Regions from separate parts of the Thauera sp. AutoDN2 genome, predicted to be linked through region 1. Evidence: predicted binding sites of a transcription regulator. Region 1 holds the regulator's gene; the other holds the start of a gene.
What was found. Region 1 encodes FliA, which starts transcription of late flagellar genes. Its sites were predicted from a motif close to CTAAAGTTNNNNNNNNNNNNGCCGNTA; they were not measured.
Positions count from the first base shown of each region.

Region 2: a site for FliA is predicted at 1,995-2,021, ahead of ACPT9U_RS06390 (surface-adhesin E family protein). Genes of this name have one in related genera too.

Region 1 is NZ_JBNCAR010000008.1:39,060-50,155, reverse strand. It holds gene flhF (flagellar biosynthesis protein FlhF) at 1-16, shown strand, start outside; gene ACPT9U_RS06870 (MinD/ParA family ATP-binding protein) at 19-831, shown strand; gene ACPT9U_RS06865 (RNA polymerase sigma factor FliA) at 945-1,715, shown strand; gene ACPT9U_RS06860 (flagellar motor protein) at 1,749-2,489, shown strand; gene motD (flagellar motor protein MotD) at 2,506-3,345, shown strand; gene parC (DNA topoisomerase IV subunit A) at 3,427-5,862, opposite strand; gene ACPT9U_RS06845 (hypothetical protein) at 5,859-6,038, opposite strand; gene ACPT9U_RS06840 (DNA topoisomerase IV subunit B) at 6,057-8,045, opposite strand; gene ACPT9U_RS06835 (flagella synthesis protein FlgN) at 8,129-8,614, opposite strand; gene flgM (flagellar biosynthesis anti-sigma factor FlgM) at 8,677-8,973, opposite strand; gene flgA (flagellar basal body P-ring formation chaperone FlgA) at 9,076-9,798, opposite strand; gene flgB (flagellar basal body rod protein FlgB) at 10,016-10,420, shown strand; gene flgC (flagellar basal body rod protein FlgC) at 10,432-10,836, shown strand; gene ACPT9U_RS06810 (flagellar hook assembly protein FlgD) at 10,875-11,096, shown strand, end outside.
Region 2 is NZ_JBNCAR010000007.1:81,512-92,607, reverse strand. It holds gene ACPT9U_RS06390 (surface-adhesin E family protein) at 174-1,961, opposite strand; TPP riboswitch at 2,058-2,153, shown strand; gene thiD (bifunctional hydroxymethylpyrimidine kinase/phosphomethylpyrimidine kinase) at 2,147-3,040, shown strand; gene thiC (phosphomethylpyrimidine synthase ThiC) at 3,123-5,054, shown strand; gene ACPT9U_RS06375 (SNF2-related protein) at 5,198-8,500, shown strand; gene ACPT9U_RS06370 (OmpA family protein) at 8,639-9,304, opposite strand; gene crcB (fluoride efflux transporter CrcB) at 9,416-9,799, opposite strand; gene ACPT9U_RS06360 (glutamine--tRNA ligase/YqeY domain fusion protein) at 9,957-11,096, shown strand, end outside.

The DNA.
Region 1 (11,096 bases):
CGCCGGGGGGGCGTGATCATGCTGGATGGACGCGAAGATCAGGCCGCAGGACTGCGCCGCCTCTTCCGCCGCGCGCCGCCGCAGGTGGTGGCGCTGTACGTGGGCGGCAGGACGCGGACCCAGAATGCCGTGCTGGCTGCGCACCGCATCGCTGGACGTGCGGAGCGCGTGGTCATCCTTGACGAAGCCGAAGGCAGCGACACCCTGGCCGACGCGCTCGGCGTGAGCGAGGGTACCGACTTACTGCAATTGCTCGATGGCCGCACCCGGCTCTCGGGCATCCTCCAGACGGTCCCCGGGCTGGTCGGGCGCGTGCCTGTGGCCGCGGCCGCGCTGGCGCTGCCCTTGCTCGATGAGGCGCGCAGGGCCTGCCTGGTCGAGGCGCTGCGTATCCTGCACCGCCATGCGAGCTTCGTGCTCGTGCATGCAGCGGCGGAGTCGGTGGCCGAGCCGTCCCCCTTCGTGCAGGCTGCACCGCGCCGGCTGGTCGTGGCCGAGGCGAGTGCAAGCGGCGCGACTGACGCCTACCGGAGCATCAAGGGCCTCGCCGCGGCGGGCGCCGGTTCCGTGCATGTCGCCGTGTGCGGTGCACGCGGGCGCGCTGATGCGGCGGCGTTCTTCCGCAGTCTCGAGGCGCTGGTGGTTCGCCATGTAGGCGTTCCCCTTGCCTGGCTGGGTGAACTCGAGCGCGATGACATCGCCGCCGGGCTGCGCCAGCCACTGGAATTGTCCCAGCCCGAAGCCGGGGCTGCCTTCCTGCGCCGAGTGGCCGGCCTTGCTGCAGCTCGCAGCGTGTCCGGAACACGGATTGCCAGGCGGGTCGGTCCATGAGTGTGAAATATCCCGCTGGTAATGCCGTCGGCGCTGCCGGACAATTAGGGCCTCCAATGACCGGAAGCGGTGGGCTCCGGAGCCCGCGCCGCAAGACCATACAGGCCCAGTGGATGTACGACGCAAACGGTAATCTCGACAAGGCGAGCCTGGTCGAGGCCTATGCCCCCCTCGTGAAGCGCATTGCCTTCCAGCTCATGGCGAAGCTGCCTGCGAGCGTGGACGTGGATGACCTGATCCAGAACGGGATGATGGGGCTGCTCGATGCCCTGGGCCGTTACGAGCACGGACTGGGCGCCCAGTTCGAGACGTACGCGGTGCAGCGCATCCGCGGCGCAATGCTGGACGGCCTGCGTGACAATGACTGGCTGCCGCGCAGCCTGCGTCGAGACATGCGCCGGATCGAGGCAGCGATCCATGAACTGGAGCAGCAGTGCGGCCGCTCGCCCACCGAGTCCGAACTCGCCGAAGCGCTCGAAATGTCGCTGGACGACTACCAGCGCATGCTGCAGGACGCGCGTGGGCACCAGCTCGTCTACTTCGAGGATTTCAACCGGGAGGAGAGCGATGACTACCTCGATCGCCATCTGGCCCAGGACGACGCCAACCCGCTCAGTTTGCTCGAGGACGCGGACATGCGCCGGCGACTGGTCGGCGCGATCGAGCATCTGCCCGAGCGCGAGCAGATGGTGATGGCCCTGTATTACGACGAAGAGCTCAACCTGCGCGAGATCGGCGAAGTGCTCGGAGTGACCGAATCCCGCGTCTGTCAGTTGCACAGCCAGGCCGTCGCACGCCTGCGCGCATCCATCTTCGAAGGCGGGGCAGGGCGGCCAGCGGCACGCCGGCGGGGGCGTCCCCCGAAGCAGAAAGCGGCGAACTGATCATGCATGCTGTGCTGACGGCCAGACCCGATCATGGATAAGACCAGCCTTTTCGGCCTCGCCCTCGGTCTCGCCGCGATCGTGCTCGGGCAGATGCTCGAAGGCGGGCATCTGTCGTCGCTGTTCCAGCCCACGGCCTTTCTGATCGTGGTCGGCGGCACCCTTGGCGCAGTGATGCTGCAGAGTCCCCTGCGTACCTTCGTCGATGGCATGCGCATGGTGCGCTGGGTGTTCGTTCCGCCCGCGGTCGATCAGCAGGCCGTGATCGAACAGGTGTCGGGCTGGAGTCACGCCGCACGCAAGGAGGGCTTGCTGAATCTGGAGCGCCAGGTCGATGGACTGAGCGATCCCTTCATGCGCAAGGGTCTGCAACTACTCGTCGATGGCATCGACCCGCAGCGCCTGCGTGAGTTGCTGGAGGTGGAGATCGGCGTGCGCGAGGCGCAGATGCGGCAGTGTGCCCGCATCTGGGAGGCGGCCGGCGGCTACGCGCCCACCATCGGCATCCTGGGCGCCGTGATGGGTCTGATCCATGTGATGGAGAACCTCTCCGATCCCTCGCGCCTCGGTGCAGGCATCGCGGTGGCTTTCGTCGCCACGATCTACGGCGTCGGTTTCGCGAACCTGGTGTTCCTGCCCATCGCCAAGAAGCTGACCGCCCACATCGCGATGCTCACCACGCAGCGCGAGATGTTCGTCGACGGGCTGATCGGGATCGCCAATGGCGACAACCCGCGCATCGTCGCCAGCCGCATGCAGGGCTACGTGGTCTGACGCGGACACAACGGACATGAGGCGCAGGCGCAGACACGAAGAAGAGCATGAGAACCACGAGCGCTGGCTCGTCTCCTATGCCGACTTCATCACCCTGCTGTTCGCGTTCTTCGTCGTGATGTACTCGCTGTCCTCGGTGAATGAAGGCAAGTACCGGGTGCTCTCCGATTCCATGGTGCAGGCTTTCCGCAATGTCACCGTCAATGAAAGCGGCGAGCAGGTGATTCTGCCCACCACCAGCCTGATGCCGACAAGGCCGATCACTCAGGCAGGTCCGCCCGCGACCGAGGAGGTGGTCGAGCAGCGTCGTCGCGAGGTTGCCCGGCAGATGCGCGACATGGCGGAAGAGATCCGTCGCGTGCTGTCGCCCCTGACCCAGTCGGGGCAGGTGAATGTCACCGAGGGTGCCTTCGGCGTGAGCGTCGAGATCAACGCCAGCCTGCTCTTTGGCGCGGGCGAAGCCGTGCTTGGCGCGCAGGCGGCCTCGGCGCTGCAGGCCGTGGCGCAGGTCCTGGCGCCTGCTGGATTTCCGATCACGGTCGAAGGGCATACCGACAACGTGCCCATCAATACTTTCCGCTTCCCCTCGAACTGGGAACTCTCGGCGGTGCGCGCCTCCACCGTGGCGAGGCTCTTCATCGACAACGGCGTGGCGCCCGACCGCCTCACCGCAGCCGGCTATGCCGACCAGCGCCCGGTTGCGGACAATGCCAGCGACGAAGGGCGTAGCCGCAACCGGCGCGTCACCGTGCTGATCGAGTCGCGCACCGCAGACCTTCTGCCGGAGCCGGGCCCGACCACGATCCCTCCGGACGACCCGATCCGGTCGATCCTGCCAGGCAATCCGGAGGGCTGACCCTGACCAAGGCGGTTGCCCATCCCACTGTACACCTCCTCTCCCGACGTCCACATCCCTGAGCTGGGTGATGGGACGTCCTCAGCGCATGTGCTCGGGCTTCACCTTCGGCGCCAGCGGCGCACCCTTGCGCGCGCGACGGTGGCGTAGCGGTTCGCGCTGCGAGGGCTTGAGTTCGATGCGCACCGTCTTGCCACCGCGTCCCACGCCCTCGATCGTCAGCACCGCATCGTCTGCCGGCACCGCCACGGCGGCCAGCGCCTCGCCTTCGTCGAGTGCCATCACGATCACACCGCGACCACCGCTCTGCGTCTTCATCTCCGGGCGGGGGAAGACCAGCAGTCGGCCGTTCTCGGACGCTGCCGCAATCCAGTCGCCAAGGACCTTGGCCGGCGGCAACACCTTCTCGCCCTTCTCCAGGCTCATGAAGGCCTTGCCTGCGCGCTGGCGGCTGGTGGCATCCGCGACGCTGCACAGGAAGCCGTAGCCGCCGCTGTTGGCGAAGAAGTACACCGACTCCGGCGTGTCGGTCACGACCTGCGCCAGCTTGCCGCCGTCCTGGAACTCGACCAGGGTGGTGATCGGCGCACCGTCGCCACGCCCGCCGGGGAGGTCGGAGACCTTTACCGTGTACGCGCGGCCATTGCTGTCGATGACGATCAGCGGCCAGGTGGTGCGCGTCTCGATCACCGCGAAGCCGAAGTCGCCGGCCTTGTAGGCGATGCCTTCGGGGTCGATGCCATGACCCTGGCGCGAACGCACCCAACCGTTCTTCGACACGATCACGGTGACCGGCTCGTCCGGCACGCTGATCTCGGCAGGTGCCACCGCGGCCACCGCTTCGACCAGGGTGCGGCGGTCGTCGCCATACTTCTTCGCGTCGTCCTGGATCTCCTTGAGGATCAGCTTGGTCATCGCCGCGCGGTTATCCAGGATGTGCTGCAGGCCGGTGCGTTCGTCCTTGAGTTCGGCGAGTTCCTTCTCGATCTTGAAGCCTTCGAGGCGGGCCAACTGACGCAGGCGGATCTCGAGGATGTCCTCGGCCTGCGTCTCCGAGAGGCCGAAGGCAGCGATCAGCGCCGGCTTGGGCTCGTCCGACTCGCGGATCACGCGGATCACTTCCTCGATGTGCAGGAAGGCGATCATGCGGCCTTCGAGGATGTGGATGCGGCGATCCACCTCGTCCAGGCGGTGACGGGTGCGGCGCTCGACGGTGACGTAGCGGAAGTCGATCCATTCGCGCAGGATCTGCACAAGGTTCTTCTGCTGCGGTCGACCATCGCGCCCGATCATGGTCATGTTGACCGAGGCCGAGGTCTCCAGGCTGGTGTGGGCGAGCAGCACCGCCATGAACTCGTCCCGGTTCTGGCGGCTGGACTTGGGCTCCAGCACGATGCGCACCGGGGCCTTGTCGCTGGATTCGTCGCGCACCGTGTCGAGCACGCCGAGCACGAGCTGCTTGAGGTTCTTCTGCTCCTGCGAGACTTCTTTCTTGCCCGTGCGCGGCTGCGGGTTGGTCAGGGTCTCGATCTCGGACAGCACCTGCGCGGTGGAGACGCCGTGCGGCAGCTCCTCGACGATCGCGCGCCACTGGCCACGGGCGAGTTCCTCGATCTTCCAGCGTGCGCGCAGGCGCAGGCTGCCGCGGCCCGCCGCGTAGGCGTCGCGGATGGTCTCGGGGGTGGAGATGAGCTGGCCGCCGCCGGGGAAGTCCGGCCCGGGGATGATGCCGAGCACATCCTCGAGCGTGGCCTCGGGGTGGCGGATCAGGTGGCAGGTGGCTTCGGCCACCTCGCGCAGGTTGTGCGGCGGAATCTCGGTCGCCATGCCCACGGCGATGCCCGAGGCGCCGTTCAACAGCACGAAGGGCAGGCGCGCCGGCATCAGCTGCGGCTCCTCGAAGGCGCCGTCGTAGTTGGGGATGAAGTCCACCGTGCCGCGGTCGATCTCGGACAGCAGCAGTTCGGCGATTGGGGTCAGGCGGCACTCGGTGTAGCGCATCGCCGCCGCCGAGTCGCCGTCGCGCGAGCCGAAGTTGCCCTGGCCGTCGACCAGCGGATAGCGCAGCGAGAAGTCCTGCGCCACCCGCACCATGGCGTCATAGACGCTGGAGTCGCCGTGCGGGTGGTACTTGCCGATCACGTCGCCGACCACGCGCGCCGACTTCACGTGCTTGGAGGTGGACGACAGGCGCATCTCGTTCATCGCGAACAGGATGCGGCGCTGCACGGGCTTCAGGCCGTCCTCGACCTGCGGCAGCGCGCGCGACTTCACCACGCTCATGGCGTAGGCGAGGTAGGCGCGCTCGGCGTAGCGGTCGAGCGCCAGGGTGCCTTCGTCCTCGGGTTCGGGGTCGGGCTCGGCGGGCGGGGCGGGGGGCGGGGGCTGGTCCGCACCAATCGTGGTCGCGGGCGTTTGGCTCGTGGCGGGAAGCGCCGGTGCGACCGCGGTCGTCAGCGGCGTAGCAGATTCAGACGCTTCGGGGGCGCCGAACAGGTCGGGAGTGTCGTTGCTCATGCTTGGTGATCTTCGCTTTCGTTCGGCGCGCGCTCCAGGTTCGACCCCGTGTCGATCGGTGTGCGCGTTTCCGCCTCTGCAGGCTGATCGCGCGTGATCGAAAAATCGGGCTCGAACAGCGTCAGGGCGTCGAGTGCGCCGACCGGTGTGAGCTTGTCATTGGAGTTTGTATTCATTTGCGGGTCCTCAGGCGCTCAGACATCCGCCTCGACGCTGTCACCCTTTTCCTCCATCCACGCGCGCCGCCCCGAGGCCTCGCCCTTGCCCATCAGCAGCGTGAACATCTTCAGCGTGTCCTGCAGCGCGCCGCTACGCACCTTCACTGGCAGCACGCGGCGGGTGGCGGGGTCCATGGTGGTTTCGCGCAGCTGGTCGGGGTTCATCTCGCCCAGGCCCTTGAAGCGGCCGATCTCGATCGCGTCGGGCTTGAAGCCTTCCTTTTCCAGGCGGTCGCGGATCGCGGCGAGCTCGCGCTCGTCGAGTGCGTAGAGCCGGCGCGGTGGGCGCTTCTTGCCCTGGGCGGGCACATCAACGCGGTACAGCGGAGGCTGTGCCACATAAACATGGCCGCGCTCGATGAGCTTGGGGAAGTGGCGGAAGAAGAGCGTCAGTAGCAGGGTCTGGATGTGGGCGCCGTCCACGTCGGCGTCGGACATGATGACGACCTTGCCGTAGCGCAGGCCGGAGAGGTCGACCTCGCTGTCGGCCTTGTGCGCATCCACGCCGAGCGCCACCGCGATGTCGTGGATCTCGGCGTTGGCGAACAGGCGGTCGGGGTCGATCTCCCACGCGTTCTGCACCTTGCCGCGCAGCGGCAGGATGGCCTGGGTTTCCTTGTTGCGCGCCATCTTGGCCGAGCCGCCAGCGGAGTCGCCCTCGACCAGGAAGAGCTCGTTGTCGGCGATGTCCTCGGACTCGCAGTCGGACAGCTTGCCCGGCAGCACGGCAACGCCTGAGGTCTTCTTCTTCTCGACCTTTTGTGCGCTCTTCTGCCTTGCCAGCGCCTGTTTGATCGACAACTCGGCGATGGCCTTGCCGGCCTCGACGTGGTTGTTGAGCCAGATCTCGAAGGGGTCGCGCAGTTGCGAGGACACCAGCTTCACCGCTTCGCGCGAGTTGAGCTTCTCCTTCACCTGGCCCTGGAACTGCGGGTCCAGGAGGCGCGCAGACAGCACGAAGCTCATGCGCCCGCACACGTCCTCCTGCTGCAGTTTGACGCCGCGCGGCAGCAAGGTGTGATGGTCGATGAAGGACTTCATTGCCTCGAACACGCCGGCGCGCAGGCCGGACTCGTGCGTGCCGCCGTTCACCGTCGGGATCAGGTTGACGTAGGACTCGCTTGGCACCGCCGACTCGAACCACGCCAGCGCCCAGGCTGCGCCTTCCCCCGGGGCGAACGTCGGGTCGTCCTTGCCGGCGTACTTCTCGGCGGTGAAGATCGGCGCCACCGGCTCGACGTCACCGGCAAGTTCCTTCAGGTAGCCGGCGAGGCCTTCGGGGTAGGACCAGGTCTTGGTCAGCGCCGGGCCGCTAGCCTGCTCGATGTCGAGCCGCACCGCAACGCCGGACAGCAGCACCGCCTTCGAGCGCAGCAGGCGCTCGAGCTCGTTCATCGGAACGCGAGGCGACTCGAAGTATTTGCCGTCGGGCCACACGCGCACCCGGGTACCGGTCTGGCGGCCGCAGTCGCCCTCGATGCGCACCGGGCTGATCGTCTCACCGCCATCGGCGAAGTCGATGCGGTGGATCTTGCCATCGCGCTTGACCTCGACTTCGATGCGGGTCGACAGCGCATTGGTCACCGATACGCCGACGCCGTGCAGACCGCCCGAGAAGGCGTAGGCCGAATTGCCCTCGCGCTTGTCGAACTTGCCGCCGGCGTGCAGGCGGGTGTAGGCCAGCACCACCACCGGCACGCCTTCCTCGGGATGCAGGCCGACCGGAATGCCACGACCGTCGTCGGCCACGGTGACCGAGCCGTCCTGGTGCAGGGTGACGTGGATCTTCTTCGCAAAGCCGGCCAGCGCCTCGTCGGCGGCGTTGTCGATCACTTCCTGGATGATGTGCGCCGGACTGTCGGTGCGGGTGTACATGCCGGGGCGCTCACGCACCGGCTCGAGTCCTTTCAGGACGCGGAAGGAGGATTCGTCGTACTGCTTTGGGGTGTCTTGCTTGCCAGCCATGCTGCGCGCCCGTTCGGTGTCACGAAGGGCGCAAGGATAGCAGAGAGCCGGGCGTAGTTGAGTTGGCGATACTGAACAAACGTTCAGGCACTGCCCAGTATGCGGCCGCCGCCGGTCGGCTTCGAAAGACCGTCGGCGTCATACAGTTGCGGGTGATTGGCGGCCGACAGCAGGATCGACAGTGCGGCCTGGTTCCCGGCCATGCGCTCGAGGATCAGCTTGCCGTTGAGTGCGTTGCGATCGCGCGCGTTGCGGGCCCGCTCGATGACTTCGTCCCAGCGGGCGAGTACGCGCGGCAGCCCCGAAAAGATTGCACGCACCGCCGCGTCGGCAGTCGGGTGGGCGGAACGACCCAGCAACCGGCCGCGTTCGTCGGATAGCCTTTGCAGCTGCCGGTAGCGTTCGTTCTTTTCGTTGGCGATGGCGACAAGGGCGTCGGTGTCGCCCTTGATCAACACAGCCTCCTCGCGATCGAGCAGGGCGAGGAATTCGCCAAGCTGGAGCGATTCGGCTTCGATCAGCAGCGCGATGCGCTGGATGTCGGCGGGGGTCGGGGCGGAGGTCTGCATGGAGTCGTGCCGGCGGTGTGGCCAGGGAGCGGTTCGCGTGCGCGAATCTTAGCGCCCCGGACTCATCCCTGCGAACCGAGCATTTCCCTGACGCTGTCGATGAGACCGTCGGCGATGCGGCTGGCGTCGACCTTGAAGCGCCCCTCGGAGATCGCCTGGCGGATCTCGTCGACCCGCTGGCGGTTGACCTCGGGGGTGCTCGAGATCGCGGTCTCTGCCTTGCGCATCAGCGAGGCCATCGGCGAGATCTGCACGCTTTCTGAACCACCCTGTGTTTCGGCCTTGCCGCGCGCAGCCTGGCTGCGTGTGTCCTGGGCAGGCGTTGGGACGTAGGCCTTGCCCGAGCTTTCGATTTTCATGTCTGTCTCCGCGAACGCTATGACTCGAAAGGGTATACGGCCCCCTTTCATAAAACTTGAGTGATTTATTTCACGCAGCGGAGGCTGCCGGCTTGTCCCGCTTCAAAAGCGGAGGGTGACGGTGCCGTCCTCGCGGGCGATGCCCTGGACGATCTGTCCGTTCGCCAGTCGCACGCGTACCCGCTCGCCCGGCGCCGCGTCGTTGAGGGCCTGGCCCTGGCCGGAAACGGTGAACCCCTCGCCCTGCGTGAACACCTGCACGGGCCTGCCGCGGCTCACCGCGTTGGGCGGTCGGAGCGAGCTGGCCCGCAGCGGCATGCCTTCTGCGACTGCGAAGCGGGTCAAGTTGCCCACTGCCTGCTCCGGGGAAGTAAGCACATTGTCGGGGAGGGCGGTGAGCTCGCCGCTGCGGAGTTCGATATCCTGTGTGCCCAGCATCTCGGCCGAACGCAGTGACCGGGCCGCCACGAGGTAGGCACCGAAGACCTGCACCTGCGCCTGAACATACGCGGTCCATGCCATGGGGGCGTCGCAGCGTACGCCCACGTTGATCGTGCCCCAGGGGCGAACCCCCGACGGCAGGAAGGGCGCGATCGCCGCGCAGGCCGGGAGCCGGTTCGCCGGGTCGAAGCCGCGCACCGCGATACGGACCTCGCCGGGCATGCCCTGAACCTCGCGCTGCAGGAATGTCCGCACTGCGTGCTCTACGGGTTCCGGGGGCTGGTGTGCGCCCGCTACCCCCGGAAGGAACACCGCGGCTAGCACGGTGAGGCTGGCGTGGGCGAGGATCGGTATGCGGAAGGACGGTTGCTTTGGGTCGCTCATGGGGTGATTGCAGCACGGTCCGCCAGCGCAGGCAAGGCGGCAGCTTTTGCCGCGGCCGGCGGGCAAGCGGCAAAGAAGGGCGGTTTTCTGCCGTCTTATCGGGCGAGTGCGGGTGGCGGCGGCCGCGTACCATCGCTGGCATGAAAGCTGCACGTTCTCCCGTCATCCAGCCCGCCGCGCCCAACGTGACGGCGCTGCTCATTCCCGAGGCCCTGCGATGAAAACCCTTGTCGACAACAGTTTCCGCTTTCACCAGACCGCGCTGAACCTGCAGGCGTACCGGCAGGAGTTGCTCGCCTCGAACATCGCCAACGCGGATACGCCGCACTTCAAGGCGCGCGATGTCGACTTCAAGAGCGCGCTGCAGGGGGCGCTTGCCGGCAGCGGCAGTGGTGTGGGGCTCGAGACCACGCACGCTGGGCACATTTCCGGCGGCGCCTTTTCCGCCGTCGAGGGTTCGGTCAAGTACCGTGCCGAGCTGCAATCCTCGGTCGACGGCAACACGGTGAACATGGATGTCGAGCGCGCGGCCTTCGCCGAGAACGCCCTGCGCTACGAAGCCAGCGTGACCTTCATCAGCGGCATGCTGCGCTCGATGAACACCGCGCTCACCGGCCAGTAAGGAGTTCTGTCATGAGCATGCTCAACGTTTTTCAGATTGCGGGTTCTGCGCTCAATGCGCAGTCGATGCGCCTCAATACCACGGCGTCCAACCTCGCCAACGCGGACAGCGTCACCACCGAAACCGGCGAACCCTACCGTGCCAAGCAGGTGGTCTTTGCCGCCCGTCCGGTTGCCGGACCGGGCGCGATCGGCGTCCAGGTCACGCAGATCGTCGAGAGCGCGGCGCCGATGCGGCTCGTGTATGAGCCGAACAACCCGGCGGCCAATGCCGACGGCTACGTCGAGATGCCCAACGTCAACGTTGCCGAGGAAATGGTGAACATGATCTCCGCGTCGCGTTCGTACCAGAACAACGCCGAGATCATGAGCACGGCACGGACCTTGCTTCAGAGGACATTGCAGATCGGACAGTAAGCCCGTCCGGCAAACGATGCCCCTAGCAGGAGATCTTCATGACCACCGTCTCGAACAATCAGACCGCGAACAGCGTGCTGGCCAGCCTGGCCCGCAGCGAACCTGTCCAGAAGCCCGAAGAGGACCAGCAGGGCCGCTTCCTCAAGCTGCTGACGACGCAGCTTCGGAATCAGGACCCGATGAATCCAATGGAAAACGCGGAGATGACTTCGCAACTTGCGCAGATGAGCACGGTGGATGGCATCGAGCGACTCAACAAG
Region 2 (11,096 bases), on a different contig from region 1:
GTTTCGGGTGCGGGCGCAGAGCAGGCGGCAAGCAAGCAGCAGCCGCCCAGAAAAATCGGGGCAAGACGGGAGCGCATCGGGGATCGATCTCTATGCAAGGCAGGCATGCCGCATGGGCACCGCGGCCGGCCTGCGCGACGAAGCGGCGTTAGTGTAACGCCGCAAAGGCCCGTTCAGCGCGACTCGAGCACGAGGCGGCCGTTATCCGGCTGGATCGGACGGCCGTTGCGCGGATAGAGTCGCGCAAAAACGTCGAGCTGGGCGTCAGAGATCCGCACCGGCGTCTTCATTACCACCCACAGCACGTCCTCCGTGCACGGCGGCGTGGGCAACGAGCCCGTGTAGAGGAAGTGCCCGGGGTCCTGCGGCACCATCGTCGCCAGGTCGATCACCGCCTCGGGCGTGAACGCACGCCCGCGGTCCAGCGGCAGGTTGGCCCACAAGGTGCGAAACAGGGGGTGCTCCTCCCCCCCAGCGGACAGCAGCACCGAGAGGATCATCTGCCGCCCGTCGGCGCTGCGATGCTCGAGATAGGCCGCCATGTCGTGCGCCATGCCACCGACCCGGTCCTGCGAGGGGCGATGCAGCGTGAAGCGCTCAAGCTCATAGCGCACGCCACGCACGATCACGCCCATGCCGTTGCCAACATCCACCTGCAGCAGGTTTCCGGTGTCGCGGATGCGGAACCCGCTGCGATGGTAGTGGAACCTGACCGGCTCCAGATCCACCGCAAGCCCGTCACGCAGGTCGATCGGCGACTGCCGCCTGCCCTCTTCGCAGACGCGCCACTCGGGCCGCAAGCGCCCCCAGTGCTCGGGCCCGGTCTCGCCTGCATAGCTCCAACCCGGCTGGCCTTCGCCCACCGCGCTAAGACGGATGGCCTGCCGCGCGAGCAGGTCGGCGATCGCATCCTGCTCTGCCGGGACGGCCGCTGCATCTCGACGCACCGCCGGCGAGCGCGGCGCCGCCAGGGCCACGTCGCGCGCACGCGCGCTGAGCGCCGGACTACCCTGACGGGACACAGCCACGGCCTTGCGCGCAGGCGCAGAAGGGGCACCTGCCGGGGGCGGCGCGGACGGCTTGCGGGTTTCGGCCGGCGAGGCCACTGAAACCCCCGTCACCGGACCCGATTCCTTCGAAGGAGTGGCCACCTGCGGCTGGGGACGGACCGCCTGCGTGGCCGGAGGCTCGGGTGGCCGTTCCGCTTTGGCTGCGAGCGTGGGGATCGGGGGGAGGATGGATGTGCGCGGAGCACTGTCGGCAGCTGCGCCCTGCCCCCCGGGCAGGAACTTGGCAGGAATCTCCACATGGGTTTCGAAGGCAGGCACCACCTCGCCTCCGTCCGTCGGCACGGCTGCGGTTTTCAAGGCGGCCGGCGGGGTCTCGGGCGCCGCTGCGATGCTGCCTGCACGCTCGCGCCCCGCAGCGCCCGCCCCTTCCGCGACCGACGGCTTCGCTTGCGCGGGCGCTGCAGGCTTTGCCACAGGCGCCACGGCCGTGGCGGACCCGTCCTGCCGGGCGGCAGCGGCGCTTGCAGCCTCGCTGGCGAGCTTCTGCAGGTCGGCTGCGGAGGGCGGCTCGCAAACCTCGCGCCACATGCGCTCATCGACCGAACCGCGCGCGACCTCCAGGAAAGTCTGGTCCGCAACCGACTCCTCGCGCACGATGTTGTCGAAGGCATCGACATACACGCGCTTGATGGTGGTGAAGCTGCGCTTACGACAGTCGTAGCGATTCAGGGCCTTGATCATCGCGTACCCCGAGGCGCGCGCCTCTTCGGTAGTCAGCACCACCCGTCCCCAGGAAATCTTCGTGCCCCCATCCGAGGTCAGGATGCTGCCACGGTCGATCTCGACGCGGCGATTGCGGTCGCTCAGCACGAGTTGCCAGTCGGCAGCCTGCACGGCTCCGGCAGCCTGGGCGAGCAGCAATGCGGCAAGGATCGAGCGGAAAGGTCTCATCGTCGTAGGCGGATGCGGAATGTTCATCATGCTAATCGACCTTTTCCACAAAATCTTGAGCACCTTGCCACGCCCGGGAGCATCCAGTATCGTCCCAGCTCTCGTTAGGGGTGCCCGCCGCGCACGGGCTGAGAAACACCCTTGGAACCTGATCCGGCTCGCACCGGCGTAGGGAAACGTAATTCATGAGCTCGTCCGCAACATCCGCTGCCACCGGCAGCGCGTCGTCCGCTTCTTCCTCCGTCCCACCGCGCATCCCCAACGTCGTCTCCATCGCCGGGGTTGATCCAAGTGGCGGCGCTGGCGTATTCGCCGACCTCAAGACCTTCTCCGCGCTCGGCGCCTACGGCTGCGGCGTGGTTGCCGCCCTCACGGCGCAGAACACGCAGGCGGTCACCGGCGTGCATGTACCGCCCACCGATTTCCTGCGCCTGCAGATCGACACCCTGTTCGCCGACGTCGCAATCCACGCCACCAAGATCGGCATGCTCGGCAGTGCGGAGGTCACCGCCACGGTGGCCGACCGCCTCGCGCACTGGAAGGCCGCCCGCGTGGTGCTCGACCCCGTCATGGTGGCCAAGAGCGGCGACAGCCTGCTGGCGAAGAGCGCAATCTCGGCGCTGCGCGAGGCGCTCTTCCCGCAGGCCTTCCTGATCACCCCCAACCTGCCCGAGGCCGGCGTGCTGCTCGAGCAGCGCGCGCCCGACACGGTCAAGGAGATGTACCGCGCCGCCGAGCGCCTGCGCGAGCTGCTGCCGCTGTCCTCCGAGCGCTGGGTGTTGCTGAAGGGCGGCCACCTGCCCGGCGACGACCTGGTCGACCTACTCTTCGACGGCGACCGTATGGTCGAACTGCCGGCGCAGCGCATCGACACCAAGAACACGCACGGCACCGGCTGCACGCTCAGCTCGGCGATCGCTGCACTGCTGCCGCAGGCCGAGGGCCAGTTCCGTCCCGTCGAAGCCGCGGTGCGCCATGCACGCCAATGGTTGCTCGGTGCGATCGCGCATGCGGGCGAGCTGGCGGTCGGCAGCGGCCATGGACCGGTGCATCATTTCCACGCACTGTGGAAGCGGTGAGCGCATCCACCGCCGGCGCCTGCCCGCCGGCATGCATCCCAGGCAGCACATAACCAACGCTCCCCCCTCCCCAGGAGACCGCATGAACGCCAACGAGAAATTCATCGCCGCCAAGGCCCATGTCGACGAGGCCGCGATCGCCCCGCTACCCAACTCGCGCAAGATCTACGTCGAGGGCTCACGCCCCGACATCCGCGTGCCGATGCGCGAGATCTCGCAGGCCGACACCCCGGCCTCCTTCGGCGCCGAGCAGAACCCGCCGATCTTCGTCTATGACTGTTCGGGCCCCTACTCCGACCCGGCCGCGAAGATCGACATCCGCTCCGGCCTGCCCGCGCTGCGCCAGCAGTGGATCGAGGAGCGTGCCGACACCGAGCTGCTGCCCGATCTTTCGTCCGAATTCGGGCGCCAGCGCGCCGCCGACAAGAGCCTGGACGAGTTGCGCTTCCCCGGCCTGCATCGCAAGCCGCGCCGCGCCAAGGCGGGGGCCAATCTCAGTGGCAATGTCACGCAGATGCACTACGCCCGCCGCGGCATCATCACCCCCGAGATGGAATACGTCGCCATCCGCGAGAACCTCAACCGCGAGCAGTACATCGCCTCGCTGCGTGCCAGCGGCGGCCTCAAGGGCCAGAAGATGGCCGAAATGATGCTGCGCCAGCACCCGGGCCAGAACTTCGGCGCCAGCCTGCCGGCGACGATCACCCCCGAGTTCGTGCGCGACGAGATCGCCCGCGGCCGCGCCATCATCCCGAACAACATCAACCACCCCGAGTCCGAGCCGATGATCATCGGCCGCAACTTCCTCACCAAGATCAACGCCAACATCGGCAACTCGGCGGTCACCTCCAGCATCGCCGAAGAGGTCGACAAGATGACCTGGTCGATCCGCTGGGGCGGCGACACGGTGATGGATCTCTCCACCGGCAAGAACATCCACGAGACCCGCGAGTGGATCATCCGCAACAGCCCGGTGCCGATCGGCACGGTGCCGATCTACCAGGCCCTGGAGAAGGTCAACGGCAAGGCCGAAGACCTCACCTGGGAGATCTTCCGCGACACCCTGATCGAGCAGGCCGAGCAGGGCGTGGACTACTTCACCATCCACGCCGGCGTGCTGCTGCGCTACGTGCCGCTGACCGCCAACCGCATGACCGGCATCGTCAGCCGCGGCGGCTCGATCATGGCCAAGTGGTGCCTGGCGCATCACAAGGAGAGTTTCCTCTACACCCACTTCGAGGACATCTGCGAGATCATGAAGGCCTACGACGTGGCCTTCAGCCTCGGCGACGGCCTGCGCCCGGGCTCGATCTACGATGCCAACGACGAGGCGCAGCTGGGCGAGCTCAAGACCCTGGGCGAGCTCACCGAGCTCGCCTGGCGCCACGACGTGCAGGTCATGATCGAGGGCCCCGGCCACGTGCCGCTGCAGCTCATCAAGGAGAACATGGATCTGCAGCTCGAGTGGTGCAAGGAAGCGCCCTTCTACACCCTGGGCCCGCTCACTACCGACATCGCCCCGGGCTACGACCACATCACCAGCGGCATCGGCGCGGCCACCATCGGCTGGTACGGCACCGCGATGCTGTGCTACGTGACGCCCAAGGAGCACCTGGGCCTGCCCAACAAGCAGGACGTCAAGGAAGGCATCATCACCTACAAGCTCGCCGCGCATGCCGCCGACCTCGCCAAGGGCCACCCCGGCGCGCAGATCCGCGACAACGCCTTGAGCAAGGCGCGCTTCGAGTTCCGCTGGGAGGACCAGTTCAACCTCGGCCTCGACCCCGACAAGGCGAAGGAATTCCACGACGAGACCCTGCCCAAGGACTCGGCCAAGGTGGCGCACTTCTGCTCGATGTGCGGCCCGCACTTCTGCTCGATGAAGATCACCCAGGACGTGCGCGACTTCGCCGCCCAGCAGGGCATCGACGAGGCCGAGGCGCTCAAGAAGGGCATGGAGGAGAAGTCGATCGAGTTCGTGAAGAGCGGGGCCGAGGTGTATCGCAACGTGTGATGCCGCTCGCCGCCGTTTGAGCATCGACGGCCCGCAACATGCGGCCCGTCGGGTTTTGCCGTGCATCAAGCGCCAGCATCTGCATCCGGCGTGTAAACTGACGGGTTTTCCGCTCGCGCCCGCCTCGGGCCTGCCCTTCGCCGATGACCCCGCTCGACCGTTTCACCCAGGATGATCTGATCGCCCAGCTCGGCATGGAAACCGTGGCCAAGGGGCTGGGCTACCTGAGCCGGGTGAGTGCGCTTTCGGCCGAGGGCGGCGAGGTGTCGGCGCTGGTGAAGGGCCGGCAGCGCACGCCTTACAACGTGTATGCGAACGTCCTCGAGGAAGCCGGGCGCCCCGCGCTCACCAGCACATGCACCTGTCCGATGGGCTACGACTGCAAGCACGTGGCGGCAATGATGCTGGTGTGGCTGCACCAGCGCGGCCGCCCCGAGCGCCCGCGGGAGCAGGTGCGGGCCTGGGTCGAAGGCTTTCGCCAGGCGGCCCGCGCGCTGGGCCCCGGAGGCACGGACACGACCAGGACGAACAAGACGCTGCACGCGCTGCACTACGTCATCGAGCCCGATGCCTACAGCAGCGACTACCGCGTCCTCTGCTACAAGGTGCGCCTCGACCAGCAGGGACAGATCCGCCAGCACGAGCGCTGGAGCAACATCGAGCGCGCGCTGCAGGCTCCGCCCGCCTTCGTCGCGGAGGACGACCATGAGGTTCTGCGCCTGCTGTGGGCACACCGTCCGCGCGGCCGCCCGATGCTCAATGAAGGTGTGATGCTGGACGGCAAGCACAGCGCCGAGCTGATGGCGGCCTTGCTCGCCAGCGGTCGCGCACACTACGACCGCCTCGCTGGCCCGGTACTGAACGCGGGCGAGCCGCGCCCGGGCACACCCGACTGGACGCTCACCGCCGACGGCCTGCGCGCCCCAACGCTCAAGATCGAGCCCGCTGCCGACCACGTCCTGCCACTGCTGCCACTCTGGTACGTGGACGTCGCCACGGCAAGCGCCGGCCCGGTCACGCTCGAAGTGCCTGCCGAACTGGTGCAGCGCATGCTGTGGCTGCCGCCGCTGACTCAGGCTGAATCCGAGCTGGTCGCCGAAACGCTTGCCGACGTAGCCCCTGCCCTGCCCGTACCGACCCTGCGCGGCGAGCCGCCAATCGAGCTCGGCGGTGTGCCGGTGCCGGTGCTGCGCCTGGAATCGCGCCCGGTGCTCCAGGTGCGCTATCGCAGCTACGCCGCCTACGGTACCTATGTGCTCGATCTCGCGCTGCTCGCTTTCCGCTACGGGCCGTTGACGGTGGAAGCAGGCGACGCCAGCCTCTTCCACCCCTTGCCCGACGGCCGCAGCGCCCGCCTCACTCGCGACGAGGCCGCCGAGCGCACCGCCGCACAGCGGCTTGCGGCGGCCGGTTTCACCCGCATTCCGCCCGGCGCGGTGCAGGCCAGCTTCGGCCCCCTGCCGGCCGATGCACTCGGCCTGGCAAGCGAGGCGGAATGGTCGACCTTCATGGCCGGCGCCGTGCCGACGCTGCGCGCAGAAGGCTGGGAGATCGCGTTCCCAGCCGACTTCCGCCACAACGCCATCGACATCGACGCACTGATGCTCGACATCGACGAGCACGAGGACGGCTGGCTGGGCCTGTCGCCCGGCATCGAGGTGGACGGCAAATCCCTGCCGCTTGCACCGCTGCTCGCCGGCCTGTTCGCCCACGACCCACGCTGGCTCTCAGGCAGGCTGGACGACATCGACGACCACGAGGCGCTGATCCTCGAGGACGAGACGCTCGGCCGCCTGCGCATCCGCGCCGGGCGGGTAAAGCCGCTGGTGCGCGCGCTGGTCGACCTCTTCGACCGGCCAGACCACGACTGGCGGCTCTCGAAGCTCGATGCCACACGCCTGGCCGACCTCGACCTGCCCGGCCGCGGCCACGATCTGGTTTCCAGGCTCACCAGCCGCCTGCGCGACGCCGCGGGCATCGAGGCGGTGAATCCGCCGAAAGGCTTCCGCGCCGAACTGCGCCCCTACCAGCTCGAGGGCCTGGCTTGGCTGCAGCACCTGGTGCGCCACGACCTCGCCGGCATCCTTGCCGACGACATGGGCCTGGGCAAGACCGCACAGACGCTCGCCCACCTGCTCACCGAGAAGCACGCCGGCCGACTCGACGCACCCGCACTGGTGATCCTGCCGACCTCGCTGGTGTTCAACTGGCAGGCCGAAGCCGAGCGCTTCGCCCCAGAGCTGAACGTGCTGAACCTGCACGGCGCCGACCGCCACGCACGCTTCGACGAACTGGACGCGGACGGCAAGGACAGCGAGAAGATCGACATCGCGCTCACCACCTACCCGCTGCTGTGGCGCGACGCCGAGCAGTTGCAGGCGCGCGAGTGGAGCCTGCTGATCCTCGACGAGGCACAAACGGTGAAGAACGCCGCCAGCAAGGGCGCGCAAGTCATCCGCCAGCTCAAGGCCCGCCATCGCCTGGGCCTCACCGGCACGCCGCTGGAGAATCACCTCGGCGAACTGTGGGCGCAGTTCGACTTCCTGCTGCCGGGTTTCCTCGGCACGCACAAGCAGTTCACCCAGACCTGGCGCACGCCGATCGAAAAGCACGGCGACACCGTGCGCCGCGACCTGCTCGCCGCCCGCCTGCGCCCGTTCATCCTGCGCCGGCGCAAGGAAGACGTCGCCACGGAGCTTCCGCCCAAGACCATCATCGTGCGCAGCGTGGGCCTGGAGGGCGGCCAGCGCGACCTGTACGAGACGGTACGCGCAGCCATGGACGAGAAGGTGCGCGCCGAGATTACGGGCAAGGGCTTTGCGCGCAGCCAGATCGTGATCCTCGATGCGCTACTGAAGTTGCGCCAGGTGTGCTGCGACCCGCGCCTCCTCAAGTCCCCCGCCGCCGCACGCGTCAAGGAGCGGGCCAAGCTCGACCTGCTGATGGACATGCTGCCCGAACTGATCGACGAGGGCCGACGCATTCTGGTGTTCTCGCAGTTCACCACCATGCTGAGCCTGATCGCCACCGAGCTCGACAAGGCGAAGATCGGCTGGGTCGCACTGACCGGGGACACCCGCGACCGCCGCATTCCGGTCGAAGACTTCCAGAAGGGCCGCGTGCCGGTGTTCCTGATCAGCCTAAAGGCGGGCGGCGTGGGACTCAACCTGACCGCCGCCGACACCGTGATCCACTACGATCCGTGGTGGAATCCGGCGGCGGAAAACCAGGCCACCGACCGCGCCCATCGCATCGGACAGGACAAACCGGTGTTCGTGTTCAAGCTGGTGTGCGCGGGCAGCATCGAGGAGAAGATCCTCGCCCTGCAGGAGAAGAAGGCCGCGCTGGCCGAGGGCGTGCTCTCGGAGGATGCGAATGCGCTGGCAAAGTTCGGCGAGTCGGATATCGCCGCCCTGCTTGCGCCGCTGCCAGCCCCGGCCCGCTGACAGGGCGCGTGCTGTCCGATCATGACGGGCGGGCTCGCGGACAGCCCGACCTCGCGGCTCATTCCCAAGGAGTCGCTGCCACAGGCGCAAAAAACCCGGCCGGGCGGACCCAGGCCGGGCTCGTCGCGTCCCGAACGCTTAGCGCGCCGGTTCTGCGATGAAGATCTCCACGCGGCGGTTCATCGCCCGCCCTGCTGCGGTCGCATTGTCGGCCACTGGCTGGTAGGAGCCCCGGCCATCGACCGCGATGCGCTGCGCCGAAACGCCGCGCATGACCAGATAGTCACGGGTCGCCGCGGCACGATTCACCGAAAGCGGGTTGTTGATGGCGTCGGAGCCGGTGCTGTCGGTGTGACCGATGATGGACACCGTGGTCACGGGGTGCTGATTCAACGTAGCGGCCAGGCGGTCGAGCACCGGACGCATGTTCGGCTTGATGTCATACCGGCCCACGTCGAAAGAGACATCCGAGGGGATATCCACCTTGAGCTGGTTGTCGGCCGTCTGGCTGATGCCGATACCGGTACCCGCGGTGGCCTGCTCCATCTCGGCACGCTGCTTCTGCATGTTCTGCGACCACAGGTAGCCGCCCGCGGCCCCGATCGCCGCGCCAACGGCTGCGCCGGTCGCCGTGCTCTTGCTCTTGTTGCCACCCGCAGTGGCACGTCCGATGATCGCACCCGTCACCGCCCCGATGCCTGCGCCAACGCTGGCGTCACGCTGGGTTTCCGTCATGTTCGCGCAACCCGACAGCCCGCCCATGGCGAGCGTGATTGCGGAAAAGGTGATGATGACTTTTTTCATGTTGTTTGCCTCCGTTGAGCTGCGGGAATACGAATTATGGCCGCTTCGCGCTTTCACTCTAGCCCATCCGAATGCAACAGAACATGACGGCGGCGCCTGGATGCGAGCGGCTCAGGCGCGCAGCGCGTTGAACAGCGAAAAACCGACCCAGGTCATCAGCACCGAGCCGAGCACATGCAGCAGCAGGTGCGCACCCAGCCAGCCGAGCGCGCCGCGCTGCAAGAGATGAAAGGCCTCTGCCGAGAAGGTCGAGAAGGTCGTCAGTCCGCCGAGCAACCCGGTCGTAAGCAATAGCTTCAACGCCGGCGTCATCGTCGGCCAGGCCTGCACCGCCGCCAGCGCAAGCCCCATCAGCAAGCCGCCCAACAGGTTCGCCGCCAGTGTGCCGAGCGGCACCAGTGCGAACACCGGATTGAGCCACAGCCCGAGTCCCCAGCGCAGCCACGCGCCGCAGGCCGCGCCCACCCCCACCGCAGCGAATGCCGCGAGATTCATCACCCGCCCTCCCCAGAACACGCAGGCCATGCACCCGCACCTTGCGATTCTAACCAGTCCGGAACGCACCGCCGGAACACGAACGGTCGATCGGCTACAATCAGCGCATGCCCGAAACCGGCCCCAGGCCGATTTTTCCTCCTTCCCGCACACCCCGATGAAACCCGAAAAGAACCCTGCCGCCGAAGCGCCCGTCGTATCCAATTTCATCCGCAACATCATCGACGAGGACATCCGTACGGCGAAATGGGGCGGCCGCGTCGAGACGCGCTTCCCGCCCGAACCCAACGGCTACCTGCACTACGGCCACGCCAAGTCGATCTGCCTGAACTTCGGCCTCGCCGAGGCCTACGGCGGCGCCTGCCACATGCGCTTCGACGACACCAACCCCGAGAAGGAAGAGCAGGAGTACGTCGACGCCATCCTCGAGGCGGTGCAATGGCTGGGTTTCGAGTGGGGCGAACACCTGTACTTCGCCTCGGACTACTTCGACCGCATGCACGACTGCGCGATCAGCCTGATCCAGGCTGGCAAGGCCTATGTGGACTCGCAGTCGGCCGAGGAGATGCGCGCCAACCGAGGCACGCTGACCGAGGCGGGCAAGGACAGCCCCTACCGCGAGCGCAGCGTCGAGGAGAATCTCGATCTCTTCGCGCGCATGCGCGCCGGCGAGTTCGCTGAAGGCACGCACATCCTGCGCGCGAAGATCGACATGGCCAGCCCCAACATCAACCTGCGCGACCCGGCGATCTACCGCATCCGCCACGCCACCCACCATCGCACCGGCGACGCGTGGTGCATCTACCCGATGTACGCCTTCGCCCACCCGATCGAGGACGCGATCGAGAACATCACCCACTCGGTGTGCACGCTCGAGTTCGAGGACCAGCGCCCCTTCTACGACTGGCTGCTCGACGCGCTCGCCAGCGCAGGCCACTTCCCACGCCCGCTGCCGCAGCAGATCGAGTTCGCCCGCCTCAACCTCACCTACGTGGTGCTCTCCAAGCGCAAGCTGATCCAGCTCGTGAATGAAGGCCACGTCGCCGGCTGGGACGACCCCCGGCTACCCACGCTCGTCGGCGCCCGCCGCCGCGGCTTCACCGCCGCCGGCTTCCGCCGCTTCGCAGAGCGCATCGGGGTGTCGAAGGCCGACTCGTGGATCGACATGAGCGTGCTCGAAGAATGCATGCGCGACGACCTCAACGAAGCCGCCGAGCGCCGGGTGGCGGTGCTCGACCCGCTGAAACTGGTCATCACGAACTATGAAGAAGGTGCCTCCGAGCTGTGCCAGGCGCCC